DNA from 2 places in the Paenibacillus uliginis N3/975 genome. Region 1 is predicted to be linked to the other one. Evidence: riboswitches for the same ligand, from Rfam matches in the RefSeq annotation. Region 1 holds a riboswitch; the other holds the start of a gene.

Region 1 (11,214 bases):
TGGCAAAGTAGTTAACAGTTCTTCATAAAGCTCACCTCTTTTACGATAACCATCTCGATCTGCTATTCGTATATATTCGATGATTTCATTTCTATGTAGTGTATCAGTGGTTACTACAAATTGATCAATAAACCATTCCGAATATTTCATGAAAGCATTCTTTCGATTAACAAGTGTATTGTCCAAGTCAAAGATCACGGCTTCTACTGTCATCTTCATAGTCCTTTCAAGGAGTGGTCAGTTCCATTCCTCCGCTTTTAATCCATAAATTACTCTATTAAGAAACCTTCCATTAATATATTCATAATCTCTTAGTTCACCTTCACGTTTGAATCCGAGATTTTCTGGAATAGCACGGCTCTTCATGTTCTCTGTAGCGACTCCTATTTCAACTTTATTCAACTTAAGCTCATCAAAAGCATACTGAATTAGCTCTTTTACAGAATTAAAAATAATTCCTTTGCCCTCACATTCTTTACCTAGCCAATATCCAATTTCCGTTTTTTTATTCTCTCGATCTATATATAAATAGCCTATAGAACCCACTAATTCGTTGTTATTCCATATTCCTAACCAGTACCCTTCATCCTGAGCATATCGCATACGTGTTCTCTCAATAAAAGCTTTAGAATCATCCGCTTGTAAAGTAACACTCGGAAACTTCAGCCACTCACCAAGGTGAGTCCGATTTCGATCGATTAAGTCATATAATTTTTCTGCATCCTTGATCTCAAATAACGACAGAAAAATAGAATCATCTATTTCATATTTAAACATTTCTGATCATCCCCACCCCATGTTGTCGAATAAGTCTTTAATATCAACACTGTGTTTCTGTGTGTTCTTCCGATTGTATTCATTCCACTTGTTTAATGCGGTATAAAACATCTCTCCAAAATTCAGCCCTTCTGGTAATTGATCGACGAATTTAATTTCATCAATTTCATAATTAGGTAGGTCGGACATACTCTCTATTCCCGCAAAAAATACCATGCCATGATTCCCATTCAACATCGTTATTCCAAATGCCTCTAATTCAAATTGAGTCGCACCTGTTTCTTCATATAGCTCTCTACTTGCAGTAAAAAGTAATGATTCACCTGGCTCTCTATTGCCACCAGGAATTTCCCAGCCGCCACGTTTTTTATTTCTTATAATGATCAATTGGTCATTAAATTCCGCAATCAATATAACAAATTTAATGAAGTCATCATTAATTTCATTTAATTCATACCATGGAGTCATATTTTACTCATCCTCGTTGTTTCTATTCTATAGAATAATCTTTATCTATCTTCTTTCTCATGAACAATGCAATTTCCTCATTACCGTTATCTAGATTGGTATAAAAAGATAAGTCGACTCCTTCGATCATAAAGCCACATTGTTTATAAAAATGTATGGCCGGCGCATTCGTATTCTGTGTTTCCAGTGTAACGGCTCGGAATCCGTTCTCTTCAGCTAAATCAATCATTCTATTCATTAATATACTTCCATAGGATTTTCTTCTATAGTTCTCGTGAACCTGAAAATGCCACAGCAATAACGTGTTATTCCACAACTGTGGTTCGGCGATGGCAATCGCTGCTAGCTTGTTATCTAAATAAAGCCCCAGCGAATACCCCAGCTTAACAAGCTTCTGATACCGATCAAGGTCATCGTCATCATTCAATTCTTGCTTAACATACGGCTTATCAAGATTAATTAGATTCAATTGCAAAGAAAATGTATGTAATGTTTCTTCTTTGGTCACTTCATACTTTTGATTAGATGTGTAACCAAATATCCCAAGAGAGTTCAATTCTTCAATTGACAGATCGTATATCTTCTTTATTTCCATTGGATTTACCTCGTTGTATTTTAAATATCGTCTTGGTCATTATCGTGTCAAAACTTTGTTAGGCGATATCACGACTTCCCAGCAGCGATTAACTCCTCCATCTTAAAAAGTGAGTGTACTTTAAGTCCGATCTCTTCTAAGTTCCTTCTTCCTTCCGGATTTCGTTCAATTACGCATATCATATCTTCAACTATGGCTCCTGCACTCCGTAAGTCATTGGCACTTAGTATGACTTGTCCTCCAGTTGTTACAACATCTTCAATAATGCAAATTCTCTTACCTTCTATGTTAGTTCCTTCTGCTAACTTGCATGTTCCATATTCCTTAGCTTTCTTTCTCACAAATGCAGCTGGTATGTTAGATTTCAAGGAAAGAGCTGTAGCTATAGGTATCCCGCCCATTTCAAGCCCTGCCAGCACTTCGATACCATCTGGTATCAATAAAGCTAATTGATCAGCCACTTTAGATAACACTGCAGGATTGGATTCAAACAAATACTTATCGAAATATTCATTCGAGATTTGACCAGATCTAAGAGTGAAAGTTCCTGTTAAATGCGCTACTTCATAGATTTCTTTTGCTAAATTGTTATCCATAATGTCCTCCTCGATTTCTTTCTAAAGTAGTTACCAACTCTTATATATCAACTTCTGCATCCACAAAATATTTCCCCTTCACACCGTAAATAACTTTATACAGCTCGTCCCTTACTCTTTTTTCTTCTGTTGTATCTGTCCACCAGTTGTTTGCCTGTCCTAACTTCCGATCATCTGGACACCATACATATTCATACCACGGAGACATAAACGTCTTTAACAATAAAAGACATCGACGCATGTGCCCTGGCGCGCTAACTAACAATAAACGATTTATTTTTTCTAATCCTACAGCACGATCAAGTACCATAAGTGAAGCCAAAATATTCTCTTTTGTATGGTTTGATACTTGTTCTATAAGAATTGATTCAGCAGGCACTCCAAGTTTAATGGCCTCATCCCGCATAAATATGGACTCATGGGGGTTTCTTTGACCGAATCTATCTCCCCCAGTAAACAAAATCAACGGTGCCCGACCATTCTTATATAACTCAACCGATTTCAACACTCTTTCGTTAATTTTTCAGGGTTCATATTTGAAATCAGCAAAATAAAAACCTCCGATCATCAAAAAATGTTTCGATATTGCCATCTCATACCTGATGCATCATCAGGTCGATTCTCAAAACCAAATTTCTTATAATAAGTATTTTTATCTTTGGCTGCAAAAAGCTGCACCATCAATATTTCATTCGTTTCACATTGATATAGCAACTTCTTTAATATCTTACTTCCAATCCCTCTTCCTTGATATTCTGTTAACACGATTAAATCGCATATAATCGCTTGAAATACGCCGTCTGAGATAATCCTTCCTATACTGACTAATTTGTCTTCTTCATACCTGACATTACATACCAGCTATTGTGTAAAGCCAATCCTAATTTTTCTGGCCCCTTATCCCTTATCCGTTATCCCTTCCAGCTGGCACTTTCAATTAGCTTAATAAAATCTTCCCCGCTAGGAACAAGCTCCTTATATAATATGGTCATCCTGGCTCCTCTCTATCTCTTTACTGTTCCAAAAGATATTTTCATGTTTGGAGCATATGTTAGCCAGGATTGAGGTCCAAATTCTCTAGAAAACAGTAATTCAGCCTCATGCTGATCCGAGGCTTCTTGGTGCGTTAATCCCCTATTCATTAGGTTATTTAACGTATCCTTCAAACATTCAGGTTCTTTTCCTAACCCTTCTTCTCGTAAAGAATCAAAAAGTTTTTCCTTATTTTTCAAGTCCATGTTTTGGTCTAAGAAGTTAACTCTATCGCTCACTCTGCACTCTACATTGTCTAATCCCAATTGACTTAGGATGATTGGCAGTTGTATTCCGATGTTTCCGTCTTTACCATTTAGTCTAGAATCTTCTTCAAACAATTTTTGTAATATCCCTAACCGTATGTATTGGGACTGATCAAGACTATCAACATAATAATTCGACGAATTTGCAATCCAATGAGGTTCAAAACAAATCACTTTACCGTTATCAAAGACATGGTCGATCATCTTCTGAACAATTTTCCTAGAATCAGTCATATGTAATAAAAATGCATGACAAATAGCTATGTCATACATCGGCTGGCTATCCATTTCTTCTATATCGACTACTTTAAATTCAGTGGGATAAGGCAGGTTTAGAAATATTTCTTTTGCTCGATTGATTAAGTCAGTACCCTTGTCAATCCCCGTGTAGGTGGACCCTTCAGGTAACAGTGGAAGGAGCTTTAGTCCGAGAAATCCGTAGCCGCATCCATAATCAATGATGTTCACAGGCTTGTCGATCTTCCAAACTCCCTTAACCAAGAAGTCCAGATAATCATCATTGTAGTATAACCAACGAGTTTTTCTGAGATATTCGATCTGCTTGTCCCAATAATAATCAGACATTTAGCAAGCTCCTTTTATTCAGTTTGTTAGCGATAATACATTAGCCTTACGAGCCTTATGAACCCTCACCCTCGAAGTCTTGACAGAGCTCCTTTTGCTGCTTGTTTCCCATTATGCATTCCAGATTCCGAAACCTCGATTAACTTATCTTTAGCTGGAATATATCTGTGATATCCTAGAATTTCACAAGCTCTTTCCTGTACGTACATATCCTCATCATCTAAATATTTGACCAATGAATCGAGATGCATTTTTGGTGTTAAAGCCATGATTGAAAAAAGAAGCTGACATCTGAGATCGTCATCAAGATCATTGGAATTCAATAAATGGTTTAACTCATCAATGCTTTTCTGATCATCTTCAAGATCTTGAAGGCAACTTTCTGTTTCTACGGGGTACTCTTTTTTTAGTTCTCTCCAATCAAGATCAGGATCTTGTTCAATGGAACGAATAAATGAGCTTACACTTCTGAAGCTTGGTGAGATATCAGTTTCTTCATGGTCGATATAACAAATTTTGTATTTTAAAGGGCCTTGATAAAAGACTCCAACATAATTTGAGTTGTCATCAGTCCATAAAGGGATTATATTTTGATACACTTCAATATCAGATAAAAATTCAATAAGTTCTACGATCTCATCTGAATCCATTACTCTTAATGAAAACTCATTAGCGTTTTGTTTTTCTTTATGTAACTCCAAAATCTCTATGAAATCATTAGGTACTTCTATATTAAGTCTTGTAAATAGTTGTTTATAATACATTTATACCGACTCCTTTGAAGCATGATATTTATTTCTTGAGCTATGAATACTGAACCTACATTGCTTTGATCATTCATAAAACTCCATATGCTCTTTATCGGCCTTGTAATAATCTAACCGATCTTTTAGATGCCCTGTATGAAACTCAAACATATGACCATCAGGATCCAAGAAATAAATCGATTTTTTATCCTTTTCATCTCGATCTCTCCCTGGCAATATATCCACACGCAAATCTTTCAATCTATTTAATAATAGATCAAAGTCTTTCTCTTTAATCGTGAAGGCAATATGCGTATATGTCCTTTGATTCTGACTCCGGTCGATATCCTCTTGGTTTAGGGCAACCCATAAGCCATTTAAATCAAAATAAGCTAGCCTTCTTCCCTTTACTAATAGCTTTGCTTCAAACACATGGGTATAAAAATCAATGGACGTTTCTAAATCGGATACGGAAAAACATAAATGATTTATCGCTTTGATTTTCATAGTTTAGGTTTCTCCCATCTTTATTCACGCTCATATGATTCTTCTCTATAAGACTAAAGCCATATTAATCTGTCCATGCTCTTCTATTGTAATTATCATCGCATCATCTTCGCTAGCTTCATCATTTGAATGAAATTGCCATGCCCCATCATCTTCATCATGCGAAACGAAAAAGGCCAATCCTTCATTTTATATATGTATTCCCTTCGATTAATTTGTTATTTTGGAGGTTTTTGAGCTTGTCTGATCAGTTTTCCTCCATCAAAATGTCTACCATATTTTTTAATCGTTTCTTCGATTTCATGATCCATAGGAATCTGGTTTGAAATTTTCCAGGTTAAGAAATAGGCTTGCACCTTACCTCCATAAAAAACCCATGCAAAAAATTTGGTTGCAAATTTATGAGCTCCTTTGGTTCTAAAATTATTCATCGAGCTCCCATCTTTCCACACCGTAACAGTTTGACCAATTCCACTCTGAAGTTGTCCTGAGAGTTCGGCATATAATAATTTTTCATTCTTAGTTAGTTGTTTCTTAACAAATTCATTAACAATTCCATTTATGATAATTCTGAAAATATTGAATCTTTCTCCCCTTGTTACTGAAATAATCGCAGTCTCAGGCAAAAGTGTATCTCTATCGCCTAAAGTAAACTTAGCTCCGTACTTGTTGTTTGGATCTTGATGTTTTATCCATACCTTCATGGAAACACCTCCAAATTCTCTTTTTCAGTACTACAGCTAATATTTATGCGATATCCCACCTGATTAAGTCTGTCTGCGTATACAGTCAGCCGAAATATGCTGAGTCATGCATTGTCTCTCGCATATCAAGAAATAATTGCCTGCACTTCTATCTCTCCTTTAGACCCCTAATGATTTGTTTTTGGTGTAAGCCAAGCAATGTCATAGCCCATTTCGCTTAAAATTTCTAGTCCATTTTGAAATTCGATTATGTTTTCTCCGGTCCAACCATTTCTTAAGCCGTATAAGATGAACTTTTTAATCGTTTTTGGATGATGTAAATTAAAAGTTTCTACTTTATTTGTCTTTTTATTTTTCAAATCAACGCCTATCAATAGTGGGCTGCCAGTAATAGGATCATCCCATGTACAAAAAAGGAACGTTAATGTTAAATTTTTCTTATCTTTTAGAGAAACCTTTAATGTAATATGGCTTCTTTTTTCGTTATATTTTTGATTCAAAACATATACATATTCTTTTTCATCTATAATCATGTTTCTTGTCTTTTTCTTCATAACTAAACACCCTTATATTAATATCTACAGTCAATAAATGACTATTATTAAATCTGAAAATGATCTTGTATCCGTCATTCTCTGTATTGGCAAACTCCTCTTGGTGTGATTCTGAAGTATAATTTTTTGGTCAGTCAAACTAGTTGAGACTTTCATATAATTCTTCGTTCTATCGTATATCGCTCTCGTATTCATGACGACACACCACCTAAAAAAAGACGACCCGGCCTTAGATATCTCCTATCTTAGGTCAGGTCGCGTGTTGTCTGGATCATCTTCCTTGATTATACATCTGTAAAGCAAGGGGCGTAAGCCCAATAGCGGAAATGCAATATTTTGTTCACTCATCACATAAACAACTATACCGCTTTGAAAAATCCATCATGTCTCAGCAAACATTGTCTTATTGAGGTCCAAATGCCCTTCGCCCTTACTGTACTCTTATTATCTTTCAGAATCCCTTCTTATCTCTGTTTCATATGCCTTAGATAAAGACGCGTTTCAGTCACAACCACCCCAGACAAACCAAGCAGGGCAACTAGGTTCGGCAGTGCCATCAGTCCATTCACAATATCCGCGAGCAGCCAGATCGCTTGTAGCTTGATAAACGCGCCCACTCCGACCAGAACGATAAACACGATGCGGTAAGGCAGGATTGATTTAACGCCAAATAAGTATACGATGCAGCGTTCGCCGTAATAATTCCAGCCTAGAATCGTCGTAAACGCAAATAAAATGAGGCAAAACATAAGAATTAAGGAGCCAAACGGTAATGCCGCATCAAACGCCGCTTGTGTCATTTCCGCTCCTTCCGCAGCCCCATTCCAAGCGCCGGTTACAATCAGAGTCAATCCGGTCAGTGTGCATACAATAATCGTATCTATAAAAGTGCCCGTCATCGACACAAGTCCCTGCTCCGCAGGCCATTTCACCTTGGCCGCAGCGGCCGCAATCGGCGCACTGCCAAGACCGGATTCATTTGAAAATACACCTCTTGCGATGCCGTTGCGAATAGCCAGCATAACAGTAGCGCCGAGAAATCCGCCGCCTGCCGCGGTCGGATTGAACGCGCTCTGAAACACGAGCGACAGAGCGTATGGAAGCTTATCAGCGAAGGCAATAAGCACGATGCAGCTTGTTACCACATAGACAATGGCCATGATGGGCACAACTTTCGTGGTCACCCTTGTAATATTCTTGAGCCCTCCAAAGGTCACCAATGCAGTCAAAGCGGTCACTACAGCTGCAGTTGCAGCGACTGGAATACCCAAACTTGACTGCGTAGACGTTACAATGGCATTGACTTGCGGGAAGGTGCCAATCCCGAAAAATGCGACCAATACCCCACTCACAGCGAAAAACACAGCCAGCGGTTTATATCTTACACCCAAGCCTTGTTCAATATAATACATCGGCCCACCCGATACTTGCCCATTCTCGTCTATCTTCCGGTACTTTACGGCCAGCACACCTTCGGCGTATTTGGTTGCCATGCCAAAAAAAGCAGCCATCCACATCCAGAACAGCGCTCCCGGGCCGCCCATTTGAATAGCGGTCGCTACACCGACAATGTTCCCCGTTCCAATGGTGGCAGCCAGGGCGGTAGCAAGCGCGCCAAAGCTAGTTACGTCTCCTTGCCCTTCATTTTTTGCGGTGAATACGAGCTTGAGTGCCAGCGGCAGACGAAAAACTTGTAGCAAACCGAGGCGGAATGTGAAAAAAATCCCCGTCCCCACCAACAATACAAGAAGCGGCGGCCCCCATACAAAATGATCCACACTGTCTAACCATTGTTCTAACATGTACATTCCTCTTCCCCTCTTCAGCATCGATATCGATGTGTCTCACGACACGAAAAAAGAGTCAAATCGATAGATTTGACTCTGGGGACATTTTTGCAGAAAAGCAAATAAAACGATAGGTGATTATAATCACAAATTCGAATAATGATGCATAATATCTGCAATCCCTGTCCTTTTACCTGAGAGTTTTAACGTGTACTGACACGTCTTGCCCCTTCGGTGCCCCACATCAGCGGAGTCTCTCCAGAGTTCTGTCCGTCTACGGTCCTGCTTGCTTCAATCCTTTGAGAATGATGCAAACGCCTGAGAGTTTTGCCCCTTCGGCCAAGCCATCGCCTGTCTCCCGTAAACTTCATCCAGTTATGAAGTTGTTTATCTATTATAGAGAACCGTCTGCGATTCCGCAAGGATGTTCTCTATGGCAATACACCTTTATATTAATATCTACAAGTCTATAAATGACTATTATCAAATCTAAAAATGATCTTGTATCCGTCATTCTCTGTATTGGCAAACTCCTCTTGGTGTGATTCAGAAGTGTAATTTTGAATTGTTTTTCTCCAAAATGATTGAGCCCTCTTATTTGCTTCTGTCGGGTTTGTTTGCAGTTCCCAAGACCCTTTATGTTTATTAAACACTTGTACTGCTGCAGCTTCAGCTATACCTTTCCCACGGAATGGCCTCAACATAAAAAACTCATTCATGAAAAATTCACTGCCATGAGGCGTGTAAGGTGGAGTTGCTACAAACGCAAAGCCTGCCGGGATATCATCTACTCTAACTAAATACGGGAATAGTACAGATGGATTCTCCCACCAGACATCGAAAACTTTGTTTTGCTCATTCAACGTCAATATATCATCATCTTCATATACACCATATCTATTCGGTTTCCATTCCCATATTTCAGATAAATCATGTAAGTATAGCGGGTACAAGTTGTTTACAATAAATTTTGTAGATTGGTCAGTCAAACTAATTGAGATTTTCATATAATCCTCCCTGGTTGATCAACGTTCACACATGCTTCCACCATATTCCTGCACATTCAGGTACGGTTGACCACTGGTTTTCATCGATCTTTCTTGAAATATCTGAGCCAAAGAAAAACTCCATATTTTCTTTAGCTTCTGTCGTATTTGCAAACTGATAATCTGTCCTTATCCAGCGATGTGAAAAACCGTATTTACTCTCAAGAAGCGAATAATATTCTGTTAAAAACTTAGGTGGATTGGGGCTTTCAGTTCCAGTTCCCAAAGTCTCCAATATTATAATTGTCCCTGCAGGTTTCAAGACACGCATAAGTTCAGAAACGATTAACTCTAGGTTCTCTTTCCAATCAATATTGCCCGTGTTAGTTAAGTAACTAATGCTCCAACCAGATACAATTAAATCAATTGATGCATTGTCGATTGGAAGCTTTCGATGATCAGCTACAACGGTAGTCCAATTGCGAGACAAACTATTATTAATTAATTTTTTGTCTAAAAGCTCTAACATAGATTCAGATATATCTGTACAAACTAGTGAGTTAGCTTCCAGGGCTATAAAGCTTGAAAGCCTCCTGATCCAGCCCCTAGATCTAAAACATCCAGTCCTTTATATGACCTGATTTCTTTAATATACTCCGTTAAATCAGGTTGCCGACTAACCATATCCTCATATGAAAAAGATAGATCCTTATATATTTCATCATGACTTGGCACTAAGATCCCCTCCTAATTTCGTATTTTATTAACTTCACATGATTGAGCACTTGTATTCCGAGCTGTAATGTTCCCTCTTCATAAAAATCACTATTCAAAATCATTCCAATGGTTTCTTACAAATTCAATCAACAACTTGTATATTAAATTATAATCAATCCGATCGTACTTCTCGGTTAAATCTGACCAATATTTATATTTCGTTTCTTCATCCTCATTTGATAAATATGCCGTACTAGCTTGATCAAATATTTTTCTATGTTCATGTGCATTAAGAGATTGTAAACATTTAATTGTCTCTTCAATGTATACACCTTCACTATTTAAAAAATACTGTGACAATCCACCATTACCAATTTCTCCATCAAGCCTGCAAGCTAATGAGAGCGTCCTCTCGCTTTCATTCAGTGATTCAAAAGTTCGATTATTTCTGCTCATGGCAATCAACATCTCAGAAATCTTTTCTCTATCTGTATCATATCTTTGAAAGATATAGTCTTTTGAAAATATTATTTTAATCTCTCCTTTGTATCTTTTTGAATCACTCACTTGTTCTAACAAGTTTGCTTTCAACTCCTTTTTAATTATGTAATAAAGACCAAGTGTTACGAACACTTGGTCCAAACTAAATATTCACTAATGTCTTAGGCAATAGGTGTACCGTTTTTAACAGGTTCATCTGGTTTTAGGAGCACCACATCACCCTCTACAGGAACACCGCCGATGACCAACACCTCCGATTTAAAACCGGCGATACGTCTAACAGGAAAATTCATTACAGCGATTACTTGACGTCCAATAAGTTGTTCTGGTTCATATCTTTGTGTAATTTGAGCAGAAGAGTGTTTAATCCCCATCTCACCAAAATCGATTTCT
Region 2 (11,214 bases), 1.6 Mb from region 1:
CACCACTGGCAAAATCTATGATGGATGGATCCTGCTCCAGAGCGACACGAATACGGCGCAAAAAAGGCAAGTTAGGCAAGAAATTACCACCTTCCGCATAACGATGCCAATTCGGTGTATGTTTGGGTGTTGCTCCCCATTTTGTTCTGCTGACCCGGGTACCGCTTCCAGATCGGCTTTCTATGATTCCAAGCGACCGAAGCTCTGCATATGCAAGCACAACGGTGCTACGATTTACCCCCAGTTGGTCTGCTAATTTACGTTCGGAAGGAAGCAAACTTCCAGGTGGAAACTCCCCGTAGGATATTCTTTGTTCGAGATCATCTGCGATTTGTTGATAAAGAGGCTGATTGCTTTTGCGATCAGGTTTCCACACATTTTTCATCCTTTCTGTCTGTATGTAGAATGAACAAGCACTGTGATTTTTATCATATCACTATTCGTTTTTTAGAAAAGTCTGAATTTTCATCATATATATGACAAAACTCTATCAATCTGTTGAACATGGATGGGAATATTGTCGAATTAATTGGATGGTTAAATTCATTCATTAATGGACGGTTTGAAATGAGGGTTCGTCATATATCATATATCATAATATCGCTCGAGAAGGGAAGGATGACATGAACAGTCAACATATTCGTGTAGCCGTTGTACAGGACGCTCCTATTTTGTTTAACAAACAATCAGCTATGGACAAGATTGATGGTCATACGAGAGATGCTGCAGAGCAAGGAGCCGACCTGGTTGTGTTTCCCGAAGTTTTTTTAGGGGGGTATCCTAGAGGCTTGAGCTTTGGAACCCGTGTCGGAAGCAGAAATACTGATGGCAGAAAAGACTGGGAACGATATTGGGAAAGCGCGATCGATATTCCTGGAACGGAGACAGACACATTAGGGGAACTTGCTAAGGAAACGGGTGTTTATCTTGTCATCGGAGTAGTTGAAAGAGATCAGGAGTTCAGCAGAGGGACCTTATACAATTCTATGGTATACATCGGACCAGACGGGAAGGTTCTCGGTAAACACCGGAAGCTCGTACCTACGGGTTCGGAGCGCCTGTTGTGGGGACAAGGTGATGGAAGCACTCTTACGGTTATCGATACGCCGTTCGGAAGAATAGGCGGACTCATCTGTTGGGAAAATTATATGCCGCTTGCTCGGACGTCTATGTACGCACAAGGAATTGACATTTACATCGCTCCAACAGCAGATGCACGCGATACATGGCAGGCTGCACTGCGCCATATTGCCTGTGAAGGCCGCTGTTTCGTCATCTCTTGCAATCAGTATTCGACCAAAGACTCATATCCCGCTGATTTAGCTTGTTATGAAGATGTTGAACAAGATCCCGATATATTAAGCAGAGGGGGAAGTGCTATTGTAAGTCCTCTTGGAGAATATGTCGTTGAACCTTTGTATAATGAAAAAGGCATTCTGTTCGCAACGCTGGACCTTTCTCAAATCGTTCAAAGTCGTTATGATTTTGATGTGGTTGGTCACTATAGCCGTCCTGATGTATTTCAGTTAGTAGTTAACCGGAAAAAGCAGGATATTACACAATTCTTATAAATTGAGTATTCAAACCTTTTTGTTACCTTGCTGGAGTGTTAGGTTTTAAGTTACAATATTTTAATGAACTACGATAAAAGGGGAGGTGCATCAAAGTGGATAAAGTATCGTCTTCTAAGAAATCGGTCATGGCCTGCCCATCCACCCATAAAACTTTTAGCTTAGCACTCCAAGCACTTGTTGTTCTTGAGAAACACTCAGGCGGTAAATGTTCCAGCGGTGATATCGCAACTCATCTGCATATCGATGCGACGCTTATCAGAAGAATTTTAAAGGCGTTGGCCTTAGAACATATTATCGAATCCCGTGAAGGAAGAGACGGGGGATACCGATTAGTTAAGGGCGCAGATAACATATCGCTTGCTGATATTTATTCGGCGCTCCAGATTCACAATACCATCGCCGACAGCATGTTGGAGGCTGCAAGAGATAACTGCTTAGGTGGTCAGATGAAGAACGCTTTTTCTGATATTTTATCTGAGATTGAGGAAAGTACACTAAATGTACTGAAATCCTATACTATCGCTGACATCGTCGAAAGAATGATGTAACGATTGATGTTGTGTATTGACAAACGAAATATATTTGCATTATACTGTGCAATTATCGGCACAGTATAATCGTGATCTAAACTGTGCATTATTTTGCACAATAATTTTTAAGGAGTGTTCAACCATGTCAACTTTGACAAAAAAGGATTTTCTTAGTGTTGTAAGAGAGCGCCATTCTGTACGGCAGTATGATCCATCGGTAAAAATATCGCGGGAAGAGATGCAGGAAATGCTGACGGAGGCTACATCTGCACCATCCTCAAGCAATCTTCAGCCTTGGCGATTTCTCGTCATTGATGATCAGGCCTTGAAAGAAAAGCTGTATCCAATTGCCAATAACCAGGCACAAGTATTAGATGCATCCGCCGTCATCGCTGTATTAGGTGATATGGAGTGGTATGACAAAGCGGAAGATATTTATACACAATCGCAGGAAGCGGGATATATGCCAGAGGAAGTTAAACAGAAAATGATCGCAACTGCGAATCAAGTGTATCGCCATTTGGATGATTCCAAAAAGAGAAGCATTGTGGATATCGATTCAGGTTTAATTTCCATGCAGCTTATGTTAATCGCTCGCGAAAAAGGTTACGATACCGTACCTATGGGTGGATTTAACCATGAAAAATTCAAAGAGGCGTTTAACCTTCCAGCCAACTATGAGAGCATCATGCTGATTGCGATCGGTAAAGCGGCTCAACCGGCGCGCCAAACTGTAAGACTTCCTCTGAATCAGGTGGCTTTTTGGAATGAAATAAACTAAGGGGACAAATTGACCCTAAAACCAAACAGGTCACCCAGGGATTTATCCTTGATATGCTCCCATCATAGTAGACAGTAGAAAAAAACAAAATTCTACTCTACTAATGATGGGAGTTTTTTATGATGTCCAAAAGGAATTCAATTTCTTTTGATGTAAAGTTACGTATCGTGGAGCGATGCCTTCAGCATGAGACGACCCCCAGTTATGAAGCCAAGCAGTTGGGGGTAGATAAAAACACGGTTAAAGATTGGATAAGAAAATATAAAGTAGATGGTTATGAAGGATTAAAGAAATCCAGAGGACATAAAGCATACTCAAAGAAACTGAAGCTTGCTGCCATCAGGGATGTTTTATCCGGAAATCATTCTATACGAGAGGCGACAAAGAAGTATCATATTTCGAGTATAAGTGTTTTGATGGGATGGATTTCCAAGTATACTTGTAGGAAAGAAATAAAACCTACTCGTAAAGGAAAGGGACTATCTCGTATGAATAAAGGACGTAAAACCACTTTCGAAGAACGCATTGAAATCGCGCAGTATACGATCGCCAATGATTTGGATTATCAGAAATCCATAGAAAAATATAATGTTTCTTATACCCAGGTCTACTCATGGGTGCAAAAATATAAATCTGGCAGCGAGGAGTCCCTCAAGGACAATCGTGGTCGCAAAAAGCCTGTAGAAGAGCTAGATGACCATGAACGACTCAAGCTTCGGATCAAAGAACTGGAAGCACGGAACGAATATTTAGAAATGGAGAACGCCCTCGCAAAAAAGTTGGCAGAGATCAAGCGACGAAATTCACGCTAACGTTAGTCCGGCATGTGGACTTGTACCAAGCTATCCAAGAACTGCACGCTGAGAAAGGCTATGCCCTCACGAAGCTGTGTGAGATAGCCGGAATCGCTCGATCTGCCTATTATAAATGGTTAAAGTGGAAGCCATCCCACAAGGAACTTGAAATTCTTTCGCTGGCAAAGGAAGTAAAGCTTCGTTATGACAAGCGGAAGGGAGTGCTTGGCTATCGCCAAATTAGCATCCAATTGAACCGTAAACTTAAAAAAAATTACAACAAAAAGCGTTATTATCGAATTATGCGTGCTCTTGGATTGAAATCGGTGATTCGCAAGAAACGGCCGAACTACGTGAAGGTATCTGAAATACATGTGGCTGAAAATGTGATGAATCGTGAATTTTACGCGGATTCTCCAAATATGAAGTGGTGCACAGACGTAACAGAATTGAAGTACGGGAATGGCCGTAAAGCCTATTTGAGCGCTATCGTTGATGTATACGATAACTCCATTGTTTCATGGGTTCTAAGCCACTCCAACAATAATAAACTCGTTATGGATACGGTGAAGAAGGCTTACTGGAAAAACCCAGGTGTGACTCCACTTCTCCATAGCGACAGAGGCTTCCAATATACTTCATATGAATACAATCGACTTAAGGATAAATACGGTTTTACTAAAAGTATGTCTCGTGTAAGCCGATGTCTGGATAACCAACCCATTGAACGCTTTTGGGGGACATTTAAGGCAGAAAGCTTTTATCTGACGAAACACGACACCTATGAAGATGTCCTCAAAGACGTGAGAATTTATATCCGCTACTACAACAATTACCGCTATACAGAGCGATTAAATGGCTTGTCTCCCAACGAGTATCGACGAGCTGCTTAACGATGAGAAAAGAAAATAAACCCTCAGCTCTGTTAACTTGAACTGAGGGAAATAATCTAACCATTTTTTGTTTTTTACACTGTCTACTTGACAGGGGGCACTTCACCTTGGGTGACCTGTTTGGTTTTGGGAATTACCTGTTGTTATTGCGCCTCATCAGCAGAAACATGCACCGCGCTCTGGGAGTTGTTGCACACGGTGTGAATAATAATCGGTGCTTGGAGAGAGGCACAAGCCCCAAGGTACACGGCAGAAGCAAAGAAAATGCTCGCACAAACACTCACTGGCGGACAGAGAATCCGTTATTTGTGAAATTCAGCTGTTTTAGGAGTTACTCGCGGACTGAGGTTCCGTTATTTGCTTGTAAAGTCTCCAAATTCCTTGGTTTGACGGATAATAGCGGATCTCCTGTCCGCGTACACACCAAAACAGTCAAAAATGGAAAAATAGCGGAACGTCTGTCCTTAAGAATCTGCAAAAATAGTGTGTTTATGCGGCTGCAGGCCACCGACCGGAAACTGTTGCAACCTCACCATGGTATCGACGCCAGAAGAAGCACGCGGAGCAAAAATAAATTAGTATAGAGTAGAGTTTTTCGTACTATGCTCAAATCCAGCGTGCGGTACGGCATTGCATGACGTCGGTCGAATTACCTCTTATTCCACTAACCGCAAGTACAATTCAAGACCGGTTTGCGAGCAGCTGTTGTCTCGTCAAGACGCTTCACGACCGTTGTATACGGTGCATTGATGACTAGCTCCGGATTCGTTTCGGCTTCCTGTGCGATTTGAATCATTACATCAATAAAACCGTCTAGCGTTTCTTTACTTTCGGTTTCAGTTGGCTCGATCATGATACACTCCTCGACATTCAGCGGGAAGTAAATGGTTGGCGGATGATAGCCAAAATCGAGTAATCGTTTCGCAATGTCGAGGGTTCGTACGCCGTATTCCTTCAGCTTTTTGCCGGATAATACGAATTCGTGCTTGCATAGACCGGGATAAGCGACTTCGTAATAAGGCGCCAGCCTATGCATCATATAGTTGGCGTTCAAGACCGCAAGTTCCGAAACCCGGCGAAGACCGTCCGGCCCGTAACTACGGATGTACGTATAGGCACGTACCAGAATACCGAAGTTACCGTAAAAAGCTTTCACACGGCCAATCGACTGCGGACGATCGTAATCCCAGTAAAATGTTCCGTCCTGACGTTTGGAAACAATCGGTTTGGGAAGGAAGGGGATCAACTTATCTTTCACCCCGACGGGACCAGCTCCTGGACCACCGCCGCCATGCGGCGTGCTCATCGTCTTGTGCAGATTGAGGTGGACAACGTCAAAGCCCATGTCTCCCGGGCGTGTAATTCCCATGATCGCATTGGAATTCGCTCCGTCATAATAGAGAAGACCGCCTGCTTCATGTACGATCTCAGCAATTTCCACGATTTGTTCTTCAAACAGACCAAGAGTACTCGGGTTCGTCAGCATCAATGCTGCTGTGTCGCTTCCAACAACAGCTCTGAGAGCATCAAGATCGACCATACCGCGCTCATTGGATTGAATTGTAATCGTATCATATCCTGCCACTGTAGCACTGGCCGGGTTCGTTCCGTGTGAGGAGTCCGGCACGATCACTTTGGTCCGCTGCTCACCACGGCTCTCGTGATATGCACGAATCAGCATCAGTCCAGTCCATTCACCGTGAGCGCCAGCCGCTGGCTGCAATGTCACTTGATCCATCCCGGTCAAAGCGGCGAGATCGTCTTGAAGCGTATAGAGCATTTCCAGAGCTCCCTGAATGCTTTCCTCGGGTTGATAAGGATGAATCTTGGCAAAACCCGGAAAACGGGCCACATCCTCGTTGATTTTTGGGTTGTATTTCATCGTGCAGGAACCAAGGGGATAGAAGCCGTTATCAATGCCGAAGTTACGACGTGACAACTCCGTGTAATGGCGAATGACATCCACTTCGTACACCTCTGGCAGTTCCGCCAGTTTGGAACGAAGCATGCTTTCTGGAATCCATTCTGATACATCCGTTTCCGGTACGTCACAATCAGGTAAGGAATAGGCCACTCGGCCCGGTTTACTTAGTTCGAAGATCAGCGCTTTTTCCGGTTTCATACGATTGCCTCCAATTCTCCGATGAATCGCTCAATTTCTTCTTTAGTTCGCCGTTCCGTAACGGCGATGAGCATGCGACCCTGCAGCTCCGGATAGGCTAGCCCAAGATCGTAGCCGCCGATGTAACCAGCCTTGAGGAGTTTAGCATTAACTTCTTTTAAATCAACCCCATCTGGCAATTTCACGACAAATTCATTAAAGAATGGCGAAGCGAATTCTATATCTAGGGAGCCTTTCGTGATGCATTCGGAGGCGTAATGCGATTTACGGACATTAAGCAATGCGACCTCCTGCATACCCATCTTTCCAAGGGTAGACATATACACAGAGGCGCAAAGTGCCAATAATGCCTGGTTGGAACAAATGTTCGATGTCGCTTTTTCGCGTCTGATATGCTGCTCACGGGCTTGCAGCGTAAGAACGAAGCCGCGCTTGCCGTCCCGATCGACGGTCTGGCCGACAATCCGGCCTGGAATACGGCGCATCAACGGCTCGGATACCGCGAAGAAACCGCAGGTCGGACCGCCAAGCGAAGCTGGTATACCTAGGGGCTGGGCATCGCCGACAACGATGTCAGCACCTAGTTCTCCAGGTGATTCAAGCAGGCCAAGGGAAAGCGGGTTCACACTAAGCACGAGCAGTGATTTTTGGGCATGAACTAGCGGCTCGATGGCTTTTACGTCCTCAATGCATCCGAAGAAGTTTGGAGATTGGATAAGGACTGCAGCCGTATCATCTGTAATAGCAGACGCCAAAGCATCGGTGTCGGTAACGCCGTTTTTGAAGCCTACCTCTACAACTTCAAGGCCAAGGCCGTGAGCAGAAGTAAGGACTATTTCCCGAGCTTCCGGATGAACGGTACGGGAAATGACAATCTTCTTGCGCTTCGTAGCGCCTGACGCAAGTGCCGCCGCTTCTGCAAGAGCAGTGGAGCCGTCATACATACTGGCATTGGCTACCTTCATCCCGGTCAGCTCACAGATATAAGATTGAAATTCAAAGATCGCTTGCAGCTCACCTTGACTGACCTCCGCCTGGTAAGGCGTATACGCTGTGTAAAATTCGGATCGTGAAATGACATGATTAAGTACAACAGGAATATGATGATCGTACAACCCTGCACCCAGAAAGCTGGTGTAACGTTCAAAATCAGCATTGCGAGCGGCAAGTCCGTTCATATACTTTAGAAGTTCAGGCTCACTTAGTTTTTCGGACATGGGCAGAACTCCGTCGTAACGCACCTCAGCAGGAATATCTGCAAATAGATCCTCAATGGATTCCGCGCCAACAGCGGCAAGCATTTCAGATTGATCCTGCTCAGTCATCGGTAAATAACGATGCTTCATCATAAGGTTTCTCCTTTTTTATAAAATGGTGTCTTTACTACGATCGCTTTAAGTCGCTTACCGCGAATTTCAATCGAAACCTCAGTCCCTACTGGAGCATATCTGCTGTCGATCAGTGCAAGGCCGAGATTTCGCTTCGACGTTGGTGACTGCGTACCGCTAGTGATTTCACCGATTAGAGAATCGTCCACATACACCAGGTAATGAGAGCGGGGGATCCCGCGATCAATTAGTTCAACACCAACAAGCTTACGGGATACACCTTCGTTCTTTTGCAGAGCTAATGCATCTCGTCCAATAAAGTTGCCTTTGTCCAGCTTTACGAAGTATCCAAGACCTGCTTCAAGCGGAGAAATGGTGTCTGACAGTTCTTGGCCGTACAGCGCGAGCTTAGCTTCGAATCGAAGAGTATCACGCGCACCAAGCCCTGCCGGAATCAGGCCGTTCGGCTCGCCGGCAGCGAGCAGCCCTGTCCATATGGCCGAAGCAGATTCAGCTGGGCAATATATTTCGAAGCCGTCCTCGCCGGTGTAACCGGTACGGGAGAGGAGAACGGAGGTACCGCATACATCCGCGTTTTGAATAAAATGAAAAGATGACAGTGTATGAACAGGTTCATCGCTCACCTTAGATAAAATAGCCGCGGCTTCAGGACCCTGCAGGGCAATGAGAGCGGTTTCTATCGAGATGTTTTGAAGGTCAACGCCATCGATGAGATGGTCCTTTAACCACTGTAAATCCTTGTCGATGTTAGATGCATTCACAACTAGCATAAATTGATTATCTGAGAGCTTGTAGACTAGCAGATCGTCCACGGTGCCGCCGTTATCATTGCACATAGGAGCATATTGGGCCTGACCGACAGACAACCGCGAAACATCATTAGTAACCATTTGCTGCAAAAAAACCTCGGCGTTTGGCCCGGTTACCAGAAATTCACCCATATGGGAAACGTCGAACAGACCGGCTTGTCGGCGTACAGCTTCGTGTTCTCGAACAATTCCGTGAAACTGTACAGGCAGCTCCCAGCCTCCAAAATCGATGCAGCGGACGGATGGGAAATCCGAGTAAAGCGGGTAAAGCGGCGTTCGTTGCAATGAACTCATTTTGAGCACCTCTTTAGCATGAAATTGGGACTACACAAAAAAAGACAGGCAAAAGGAATAACATACGCGCAAAGCAAGCTTTGCCGTATCATTGTCCTTCTGCTCTGTCCTTTGTACCTGAGAGTTACCTCTACACAAATTATGTAAGCAAGATATGAAGCGCGTGTGAGTTTCCCCTTTGGTGATCCTATATGTATCAGGATTCTCTCCAGAGGTGCGTCCAGTAAAAGTCCTTTTGCCTGAGAGATTCACCGTTGTTTCGGTTTACTCCTTCGGCGTTACCCGTTAGTCGGTAATCTCTCCCAATACCTTCATCCGCTTATTCAGCTCTATTATGCTTTTTGTTCTTCACATCATTATAACCGTCGGTCTCTGTAACGTGTCAACCTTTAGTTCGTCAAAAAATATTATTTTTGTCAGCTATATTGACATGATCTGCTAAGTGCTTTATCCTGTGGAAGAAATCAATCAAATTACATATTGTGGATGACGATGGACGGGAGAGACCGCAACGCCAATTAAGGTGGCGGCACCGAAGGAGCAATTCGTTACACCTGCCGGTTAACGAGTAATCTCTCAGGTAAAAGTACCGCTGTCTGACGCAACTCTGGAGAGAGCGAAAGCCGCCAAAGGGGAAACGAAGGGCCGTAAAAGAGACGGTCGTTCATAAACTCTCAGGTACCGAGGACAGAGAAGAGGCGCGAGTCTTTTCCTGTCCTTTTTTTATTTTGTTTGAATCCATTTCATATTAAGAAAAGAGGAAATTCAAATGAGTGAAATCAGAGAGCAATTGGTGTACAGTGAAGATCATGAATGGGCGTTGAAGGTGGAAGGCAACATCGTACGTATTGGAATTACCGATCACGCACAATGCCAACTGGGCGATATTGTTTTTGTGGAGCTGCCGGAGGTTGGATCAGACGTAGCTGCAGGGGATAGCATAGGATCAATTGAATCCGTAAAGACGGTATCGGAGCTTTATTGTCCGGTATCCGGTAAAATAACCAAGTTGAATGGAGATCTTGAGTCGCAGCCGGAGCTGGTGAACAGTGAACCGTACGAAGGCGGTTGGATTGTTGAGATCGAAGTTGAAGGCGATCTGGAGGAAGCACTTGCCAAGCTGCTTACTGCGGAAGCATATCGGGCTAAGGTGGATTAATTTAAATAAATTTAGATAAGAATGTTTGATGAAGAACGCTCTTAAATGAGTATTGTCCACGATTAGATCGTGGACTTTTTTATTTGCTGGATTGTCAAGGGGGCACAATAGTACAATTCAAGAGTTGGAATTATGTGGATTAGTCTAAAACATATCTCAATTTGACGGTGCCGCGAAATCAGTGGTTATAGATAAGGAACCAGTGATTTTGGTGTAATGGAAGAACGGATAGCTATACGAATCCTCCTTTCTGAACAACAAAAACAACGAAGGCAACAATAAGATTGCATGACAAATAATCCTTTTGTCTCATGAATCTTTAAAGTTGTCTTGTATCTGCGTAAGCTGGTTACTGATTGTTTCAAGGATTGCATCAAATCCAGACGGAAGCGTCATCCGTTTAAGCCCTCTACCGAAAGCCAAAAGATGTCGAGTGAAACACTGTTATCCCATATTCATTACCCCCGCTTTATTCCATATGTCTACATCAGGTTTTACTATGTTTGGGTACAAGTCGTTTTACGAATGATAAAAACACATAATTGTTACTTGATACTCACCAAGACTTCGGGTTTAGTATTTCTATACCGGAACATTGGAGAGAGCTTAATATCATGAACGGGTTCTACAAAAACGTGTGCACCTTATTCCTTTCACGGAACTCTGACGGATAGCATCCGGTATATTCTGTGAACAGCTTCGTGAAATGGCGCGGGCTGTAATAACCAACGGCTTCGGCAACCTCCTGCACTTTGAGATGGGGCTCCTTAAGCAGGAGCTCCTTCGCTTTCAGCATTCTCGTTTCGGTTACGTATTTTAGAAAGGTACTGCCGTGCTTTTTATGGAACAAAGAGCTTAAATAGTTAGGCGTCACATGGAACATATCCGCGATTTGCTTGATTCCGATGT

Evidence for each region. Region 1 has a riboswitch for glycine ahead of B9N86_RS19135 (alanine/glycine:cation symporter family protein). Riboswitches for the same ligand answer to the same signal wherever they lie in the genome.
Region 2: it holds a riboswitch for glycine, as region 1 does, so the genes downstream of both, gcvT (glycine cleavage system aminomethyltransferase GcvT) here and B9N86_RS19135 (alanine/glycine:cation symporter family protein) in region 1, are expected to answer to the same signal.

Annotation. Positions count from the first base shown of each region.
Region 1 is NZ_LT840184.1:4,020,871-4,032,084, forward strand. It holds gene B9N86_RS19075 (HAD family hydrolase) at 1-213, opposite strand, end outside; gene B9N86_RS19080 (GNAT family N-acetyltransferase) at 238-777, opposite strand; gene B9N86_RS19085 (NUDIX domain-containing protein) at 784-1,245, opposite strand; gene B9N86_RS19090 (GNAT family N-acetyltransferase) at 1,268-1,840, opposite strand; gene pyrE (orotate phosphoribosyltransferase) at 1,909-2,436, opposite strand; gene B9N86_RS19100 (YdcF family protein) at 2,477-2,941, opposite strand; gene B9N86_RS19105 (GNAT family N-acetyltransferase) at 3,004-3,297, opposite strand; gene B9N86_RS19110 (class I SAM-dependent methyltransferase) at 3,441-4,319, opposite strand; gene B9N86_RS19115 (HEAT repeat domain-containing protein) at 4,385-5,083, opposite strand; gene fosB (metallothiol transferase FosB) at 5,153-5,572, opposite strand; gene B9N86_RS30675 (hypothetical protein) at 5,618-5,752, opposite strand; gene B9N86_RS19125 (hypothetical protein) at 5,791-6,276, opposite strand; gene B9N86_RS19130 (hypothetical protein) at 6,444-6,830, opposite strand; gene B9N86_RS19135 (alanine/glycine:cation symporter family protein) at 7,295-8,638, opposite strand; glycine riboswitch at 8,790-8,889, opposite strand; gene B9N86_RS19140 (GNAT family N-acetyltransferase) at 9,085-9,624, opposite strand; gene B9N86_RS19145 (class I SAM-dependent methyltransferase) at 9,650-10,132, opposite strand; gene B9N86_RS30840 (hypothetical protein) at 10,177-10,338, opposite strand; gene B9N86_RS19150 (DMP19 family protein) at 10,429-10,899, opposite strand; gene csaA (chaperone CsaA) at 10,983-11,214, opposite strand, start outside.
Region 2 is NZ_LT840184.1:2,464,012-2,475,225, forward strand. It holds gene pdxR (MocR-like pyridoxine biosynthesis transcription factor PdxR) at 1-376, opposite strand, end outside; gene B9N86_RS11735 (carbon-nitrogen hydrolase family protein) at 624-1,571, shown strand; gene B9N86_RS11740 (RrF2 family transcriptional regulator) at 1,667-2,122, shown strand; gene B9N86_RS11745 (nitroreductase family protein) at 2,247-2,885, shown strand; gene B9N86_RS11750 (helix-turn-helix domain-containing protein) at 3,005-3,697, shown strand; gene B9N86_RS11755 (IS3 family transposase) at 3,712-4,572, shown strand; gene gcvPB (aminomethyl-transferring glycine dehydrogenase subunit GcvPB) at 5,237-6,694, opposite strand; gene gcvPA (aminomethyl-transferring glycine dehydrogenase subunit GcvPA) at 6,691-8,040, opposite strand; gene gcvT (glycine cleavage system aminomethyltransferase GcvT) at 8,040-9,146, opposite strand; glycine riboswitch at 9,249-9,360, opposite strand; glycine riboswitch at 9,364-9,461, opposite strand; glycine riboswitch at 9,633-9,748, shown strand; gene gcvH (glycine cleavage system protein GcvH) at 9,916-10,305, shown strand; gene B9N86_RS11780 (response regulator) at 10,931-11,214, opposite strand, start outside.